Regions from separate parts of the Veillonella sp. genome, predicted to be linked through region 1. Evidence: riboswitches for the same ligand, from Rfam matches in the RefSeq annotation. Region 1 holds a riboswitch; the other holds the start of a gene.
The links. A riboswitch is a leader RNA that binds a small molecule or an ion and turns the genes downstream of it on or off. The one in region 1 is predicted to bind cobalamin.
Positions count from the first base shown of each region.

Region 2: another riboswitch for cobalamin. It lies ahead of nikB (nickel ABC transporter permease); the one in region 1 lies ahead of ACDF53_RS03770 (methylmalonyl-CoA mutase family protein).

Region 1 covers NZ_JBGKFB010000001.1:847,687-851,802, forward strand. The annotation lists gene ACDF53_RS03760 (DUF3829 domain-containing protein) at 136-1,035, shown strand; gene rarD (EamA family transporter RarD) at 1,251-2,141, opposite strand; cobalamin riboswitch at 2,411-2,587, shown strand; gene ACDF53_RS03770 (methylmalonyl-CoA mutase family protein) at 2,881-4,116, shown strand, end outside.
Region 2 covers NZ_JBGKFB010000001.1:1,110,499-1,114,614, forward strand. The annotation lists gene potE (putrescine-ornithine antiporter) at 300-1,631, shown strand; cobalamin riboswitch at 2,022-2,209, shown strand; gene nikB (nickel ABC transporter permease) at 2,373-3,311, shown strand; gene nikC (nickel transporter permease) at 3,311-4,116, shown strand, end outside.

The DNA of each region.
Region 1 (4,116 bases):
ACCCCTGACTCTATTAGTCACTTGACAAACTAGATGTATGAGTTATGTGCATTAATTCTATTTATATAAATCGTATTGGTATATAATTAAGGTATATAAATCAGGTTCAATATTGATGAAAGGAGAGAATTCATCATGAAACCATTGGGTAAACGGATTGCAATGGCTGTGTTGTGTGCGGCTACATTGACATCCCCCTTATTGTTGAGCGGTTGTAGTATGTCGGAGCTATGGCAGGGCACTGAACAGAGTCGCAAGGAAATTGCACAGCGGTCTGAGCAGGATCAGGTACAGTTGTTTAATCAATATGTGAAAGCCGTAAGCCGATTTAATCGTATGGCTGTAATGTTTGATTATGCAAATAGGCCAACTCTTAATGAGTTAAAAGCGGGACAGCATTTAACTGTATTTAATGCACCGAACTTTAAACAGCTACAAAAAGAATTAGAAGAGGCTAAGCAAGCAGGTGTTCCTTATGATGAAATGAAAGAGCCTTTAGATAAGCTACTTTCAAAATTGAACGAAATAACACCGGTTGCGGAAGAACTTGATGCATATTATAAATCTAAAGGGTATACTACAGATAACTATGCTAAGGAGCAACAATTAGGACCTAAATATGTTCAGTTATATGAACAATTTATTCCTATTTATGCTGACTTTGATAATTTAATGCATAAGATTAACACGGATCGATTGCAACAACGGTTACAACAATTGCGCGATGCAGGTAAGAAAAATGCAGCCACTGCACAAGAGGTTTCTTTGCGACTTACTGCAGTCCTAGAAAAGCTAGATAGTGAAAAAGAACCAGATGTAAATGCTATCAATCAAGAGCTACAAGCTATTGGTGATTTAGCGAATGGTATTTCTAGCCCTCAGTATGACACTGTTAAGACTTCTGTAAACTCTACGATTGGTGCGATCCGTACCTATATGGGGTCCAAACAAGATAACGATTATAAACATATGGTTGAGGCCTATAACCGTTATATTTCAAATATGAATACAATCAATATGAATGAATTGGATTAATAGAGTTAATACGGTTTAAGACGGATACGTTATATATGAGTTAATATAAGTATGAGCATCATATAAGCGTAACTTAGAGTAAGTATTATATTATAAAAAGCTGTATCGAATGAGGATATCATTTGATACAGCTTTTATGTATTTATAGGCTAGATATAGTTGCTAAAATCTCTTGTGAGATTGCATGCAGATAGCAAACGCTTTCTTGTACTTAACTACATTTTTCTAATGGTTGTAATTTGATTTGATAATGAGAACAACACTAAGGCTATCCAGATACAACCAAAGGCGATCATTTGTGGTGTGCCAAAGCTTTCACCAAAGTAGAAAATAGCCAGCAACAAGGCAATGGTAGGGGAGACATATTGTAGGAAGCCTAGAAGGTTGAGTGGCAATAGTTGAGCACCATAGGAGAATAGCACTAATGGAACCGATGTAGTTAGACCGCAGGCTATGAGCAGCATGGACGTATACCAATCTGTGCCGAAATAGGACCACACTGTATTATCGACCATGGTTGTATAGAGTAAGGCTAGTGGTGTTAATAGCCAAGCCTCAAAGGCGATGCTCGTAAAGGGAGAGATGAGCAGTTTCTTTTTTACGACCCCATAGAGGCCAAAGGAAACGGCGAGGATCATCGACACTAACGGCAAGGATCCCACTTGATAGGTGAGCAAGGCGATGCCGATGGTAGCGATGAGGACGCTTAGCTTTTTCGGTACAGATAGAACCTCTTTAAATAGGATGACACCTAACACCACATTAAAGAGTGGGTTGATGTAATAGCCAAGGCTCGTGTCCATAACTTGGTTGTTGGCGATGGCCCAAATATAGGTAAACCAATTTACGCTGATGATGACTGATGCTAGCAACAGTAGCAATAGTTGTGAACGCTGTTCTTTTAGTAGTTGAAAGTCTTTCTTGAACTGTTTAAAATGTAGGCCAAATACGACGATGGCCATGCAAATGCCTGACCAGATAATGCGTTGTGCCAGTATATTATATGGTGAAACATGGTTTAGTAATGCCCAATAGAGAGGGAGTAAGCCCCAGATGATATAGCAACTAAGGGCTGTCATTAGACCTTTTTTACTTGTGTGCTCCATAATGCCTCCTTGTGATTGTATTTATTATATCACGCATTGTGGGTGCGTTTGTGCGTGGGCTTAGATTTTATGATGATTTGTACTCGATTTATAACTCGATTTGCAGACAATGAATACGTATATTTGATAGCGATAAATACGTATATTTGAAAGTGATGAGTTTTTATCATTTTAAATATGCATTAGTTATAACCTAAAATTTGATACTTATGATTAACTGTTATGTTCATTGACTTTGTGCATAATCTTACACTATATTGGACTTAGAACAACGAATATAGAGAATAGGTGTCGCAAGACTTAATAGAGAAATCGGTACAAGCCGATGCGGTCCCGCCACTGTAAGGACGAGCCTGCTTTCAAAAATGTCACTGGAGCAATCTGGGAAGGCGAAAGCAAGGCGATGAGCCCGAGCCAGGAGAACTGCCTATTTGATAATCACCGTTATGTACCTACGAGCGATAGGAAGGGGATTGAGGTATGCTGGTTTCAGTATTTTTTGGCGTACCTTTCAATAAGAAACCTTACGTGTCACTTTTGGGTGGCACGTTTTTTGTTGCCCTTGAAAGTGACTGTTGAGCGTATGAATCAGGCTTTATAATTATTGAATTACTGGACACAGATTTGAGGTTGATGTGGTCCAAAAACAGGAAAGCTCGAGTGATTCATAGATATAAAACTTCGCAGGTACGGTGCGCTGTTTCTCGGTATGGTTTCGAGTTGAAAAGGAGGCACATATATGTCTGACAAAAAGACTTCAAAGGATGCTGAACGCGATCTATTAGCTCCTGTATCCTTTGATGAATTTGAGAAACCTACGTATGAACAATGGCAGGCAGAGGTTGAAAAGGCCTTAAAGGGTGGCGACTTCCACAAGAAGATGTTCACGAAAACCTATGAAGGTATTACGTTGCAGCCAATTTACACACCTGCATTGCATGCAGAAGCAATTCCAAAGGGCGTATACCCTGGGGCAGGTGAGTTCCTACGTGGCACTAAGGCAAGTGGTTATATTAAAGACTCTTGGGGTGTATCCCAATATGTAGATGACTCTTTGCCTAAAGATGCTAATCATGCAAGTTTATACGAGATTGTAAAAGGTGGCACCATTCACAATATCCGCCTCGATGAAGCAACACGTCATGATCAAGATGTGCAAGTAGGCGCATCTGTTGGCGTTGGTGGTACATCTGTATCCACCATGGATGACTGCAAACAATTGATTGACCGCTTCAATTTGAAGGAAAATCCTTTGTACATTGAAACTGGTGCTTCTGCAGCCATCTTGCTTGGCATGTTAGCGGCTACAGTGAAAGGCGCTAAAAAACAAACGTCTGACTTGAAAGGTCTCGTTGGTACCGACCCTATCGGTGTTTTGGCGAAGGATGGTGCTTTGCACATTTCCTTAGATACAGCCTTTGATGAAATGGCACATACTGTTGTATGGGCTAAAGAACAAGCGCCAGAGCTTAAAACAGTGCTTGTATCCGGCGATGTATACGCTAATGGCGGCGCTAACGATGTGCAAGAGGTTGCCTATGCATTGGCAACAGCTGTGTGCTACGTACGTCAATTAGCACAACGCAACATCGATATTCACACCATCGCGAAGAGCTTGATGTTCACATTCTCCTTAGGTGCTAACTTCTTTATGGAAATTGCTAAATTACGTGCCTTGCGCGTACTTTGGGCTCGCATTATGGAAGCTTTCGGTGCTGAAGAAGCGGATCGCGCTGTTCATGTACACGGCAGAACATCTGCTTTCACAAAAACTGTATACGACCCATATGTAAACTTGTTGCGCAATACAACACAAGCATTCTCCGGTGTTGTAGGCGGTTTGAATAGCCTTGAAGTATCTCCATTTGACCAACCAATTCGCAAAGCGGACGATTTCTCTCGTCGTATTGCCCGTAACATCCAAGTTATGTTGCAAACTGAATTCGAGTTGCGCCAACCTGTAGACCCTGTAGGC
Region 2 (4,116 bases), 260 kb from region 1:
ACATATATACACAGAATAAAATGGGATAAAAATATACCCTGTCATTGTTAAAATGAGTTCTGTTCGTTTTAGATGATAAATTAACTATAATTTATTCAATTCGTGTAATAATGCTTGTCCGCCAATAAAGTACTTTCATTTTGGGTTCATAGGTGTTATTATTTAATTCGTAATAAGAATAACAACGGTAAATTCACATTCAAGCCCATCACAGCACGAACTGAATTTACTTAGCGGTATATTATATTTAAGTGAATTATGGACGAGAAAAAATTCACCTTTTGAAAGGGGATTGATACATGAAAACCACCGCTAAAAAAATGTCTGTATTCCAGCTAACCACAATGGTAGCAGCCAATATGCTAGGAGCTGGGATCATTATGTTACCAACTAATTTGGCTCAAGTTGGTACTATTTCAGTTTTATCTTGGCTCGTAACAGCTGTGGGTGCGCTTCTGTTAGCGTATATTTTTGCTCAAGCGGGTATGTTCTCTCAGATTAGAGGGGGCATGGGCGGTTATGCAGAACACCGCTTCGGTAAAACTGGACATTTTATGGCGAGCTATGCTTACAGCATATCTCTCATCATTGCTAATATCGCCATCGCGGTATCTGCCGTAGGTTATGGCGCAGCTTTCTTTGGTGTTGACCTCAATGCGACACAAACTAGCCAAGTAACAATTGTGCTCTTGTGGTTCGCAGCGATTTTGAACTTCCGTGGTAATCGCTTCACAGGTCGACTCAGCAACATGACTATTTGGGGCTCTATTGTTCCGGTTTTGTTAATTGGTACAATCGGCTGGTATTGGTTCGACCCATCTATTTATTGGGCAGCTTGGAACCCAAATGATCTTCCGTTTTACGATGCAGTAAAACAATCTATTTCCCTGACTTTGTGGGGCTTCCTAGGATTTGAGTCCGCAGCGGCTAATGCAGATGCTGTTGAGAATCCAAAGAAAAACGTACCTATCGCTACTGTGGCAGGTACATTAGCAGTGGCAGTGGTTTACATCTTGTCCACGAATGTTATGGCAGGTATCGTGCCTAACATTGACTTGTTAAATTCTAATGCACCATTTGGTTTGACATTTGTATACATGTTTAATGATACAATTGCAGACATCGTTATGGCTGCAATGGTTATTTCTTGCTTTGGCGCTTTGCTTTGCTGGCAATTCACATTGTCTCGCGTATTCAAAAGCGCAGCGGAAAATGGTTACTTCCCTAAAGTATTTGCTCGTGTAAATAGCAAAGATGCTCCTGTTCGTGGCGTATTCATTTTACTCGCTGTTGAAACATTACTTACTTTGTTCACTGCTAGCGACTCCTTACGTGAGCAATTTGAAATCTTAGTAAACTTAGCGGTTGTAACTAACGTAGTACCGTATGTATTGTGCATCTTGGCAGTACCTACAATGATGCGTATGGCTGGCGTAGCTGAAAGCCGTATTAAACGTTTCAACTACGTGTTCGGCGCAGGCGTTATCTACTGTTTATATGCAATTTACGCATGTGGCTTTGATGCTATGGTAGGTAGTGCAGTAGCGGTAAGCATCGGTTTCGTGATCTATGTTTTGCGTAAAGCGTGGACTACACGCAAAGCACACCGCTTACAACAAAGTATCGATTAATTAAATAACTCTCGTCTTATAAGAGGCTGTTACTTAGTAACAGCCTCTTTTTGGTATATTAATCAAACTTATTAATTATGGTTTTATTGATTATAAATAATTGATAGTTACTAAAGTGATTAAAAGTTTTTTCGGTATGTATAAAAAAAATTCATGAGAAAATCACCATTATAATAATAATTAATATATATACAGTTGGATACAGTTAATACGGAAAAAATCATATATATAAAGTGATTTTTATGGGTTTATACATAAATAGAGACTTGTTCAGTAATCGATATTTTTTGTTAGTATAAAAATTATATTGATTTTACTAAATATAACGATACCCCTAAGGGGTATATGTATTGTAAACATAATATTAATATAGTATATTTATAATCGATAAAAGTGAATGAACTAGTGAGTGTCGGTGTTCACCGAGCGTAAAAGAGGAAAATGGGTGTAAATCCCATACTATGCAAATAGCTGTAATGAGGAGCAAGGTTTCATTATAGGGTCACTGGGAAACTGGGAAGGCCGAAATGTTGCGATGAGTCTGAGTCAGAAAGCCTGCTCTAAATGTATGGTATGCATATACTGTGCTTAATTTAGGTTAGTCAGGCGACTAGCTTTTTTTTGTTCCTCAGGGAGCTATATTTTTTCTTATTTTTGCGTATTACTGCTACGTTGAGTGGGAGGTACCCTTAGTTTTTCATTTGATTTGTTGTTAGTGTTTAGAGAGTTTAGGAGGCGCCTATGGGTAAACGATTTGCTAAACATTTGGGACAATTTATTGTAACCTTGTTTGGCATCACATTTTTGACATTTTGTCTCACTTATTTAGCACCAGGCGATCCAGTAACGATGTTACTAGAAACGGCAGATACTATCGTGTCTCAGGAGCTCATCGATGAGACTCGAGCTCAGCTTGGGTTAGATAAACCGTTTATAGTGCAATATGCAAACTGGGTTGTAAATGCTGCACAAGGTGACTTAGGGATGAGTTACTCTGCTAAAAAGCCTGTTGTAGATCGTATGTTGGAGGCTTTGCCAGGGACAGTTATGTTAGCAGGTACATCATTAGTATTTACATTGCTCTATGCATTGCCGGCAGGGATTATAAGCGCCTTAAATCGAAACAAATGGATCGACTATCTGTTGCGCGTTGCTTCCTTTGTAGGCGTGTCTATGCCATCATTCTGGTTAGGCCTTGTACTGATTTATATCTTTGGCCTTAAATTAGGACTTGTTCCTATTGCATCTTCTCGTGTAACTCCTATCGGTGTAATTCTACCAGCCGTTACATTAGCTGTTGTAGTCGGGTCCAAGTACATGCGCCAAGTTCGTCTCGTTATTCTTGAAGAAATGCAAAAGGATTATGTTATCGGCGCACGTGCTCGTGGTGTGAGTGAGATGAAAATTTTATTCGGTCATATTTTGCCTAATGCAGTATTACCACTTATCACTATACTGGGCGTTGTTATCGGTTGGTTATTAGGCGGTGTTGCAGTTATTGAAATGGTATTCTCCTGGCCTGGCCTTGGGAATATGGCAGTATATGCCATTACCATGCGCGACTATCCATTGATCGAAGGTTTTGTGTTGTGGGTTGCCTTAGCATATATGTGTATTAATGCATTAGTTGATGCGTCATATATCTTGTTAGACCCTAGATTAAAAAGGGAGAGAGCATAATGGCAGAATTTATTCAAAAACATAAACTGTTCTCTTTCTACAGTACATTGATGATTATTGTTGTACTCATTGCTATTTTTGCACCATGGCTTGCTCCGGGTGATGCTTTTAGCTCAAATCTGAGTCAAGCATTACAAGCGCCAAGTAGTCAACATTGGTTTGGTACAGATAAGCTTGGTCGTGATGTATTGTCTCGCATCATTTATGGTACACAGTTATCCTTGTTTATGGGTGTCAGTATCGTTGTTATCATGGTAAGCATTGGTACTATTATCGGTGCCGTAGCTGGTTATTTCGGCGGGAAAATCGAAATGGTCCTCATGCGTCTTGCGGACATTATGCTATCCTTCCCGGGTGTAGTATTAGCCATTGCCATTGCTGGTATTTTGGGTGGTAGCATTGTGAATACGATTATAGCGCTATCTGTAGTTGGTTGGGCAAAATATGCTCGTCTTGTACGGTCTATGACGTTGAAAGTTCGCGGTGAAGAGTATGTAACGGCGGCTGTCATGATGGGGGCCTCTACAACGACTATTCTAAGACGTCATATCATTCCCAATATCCTTCCTCTTGTTGTTACAACAGGTGCACTTGATATTGGGGCTATCATGATTGAAGTAGCAGGTCTATCCTTCTTAGGTTTTGGTGCTCAACCGCCAACACCAGAATGGGGCCTTATGCTCAACGAAGGTCGTCAATATTTACAAACCAGTCCATGGCTGATGGCCTTCCCTGGTATGTCCATTCTTATCGTAGTTGCTATCTTTAACCTTTGGTCTGATTCCTTACGGGACGTAGTGGATCC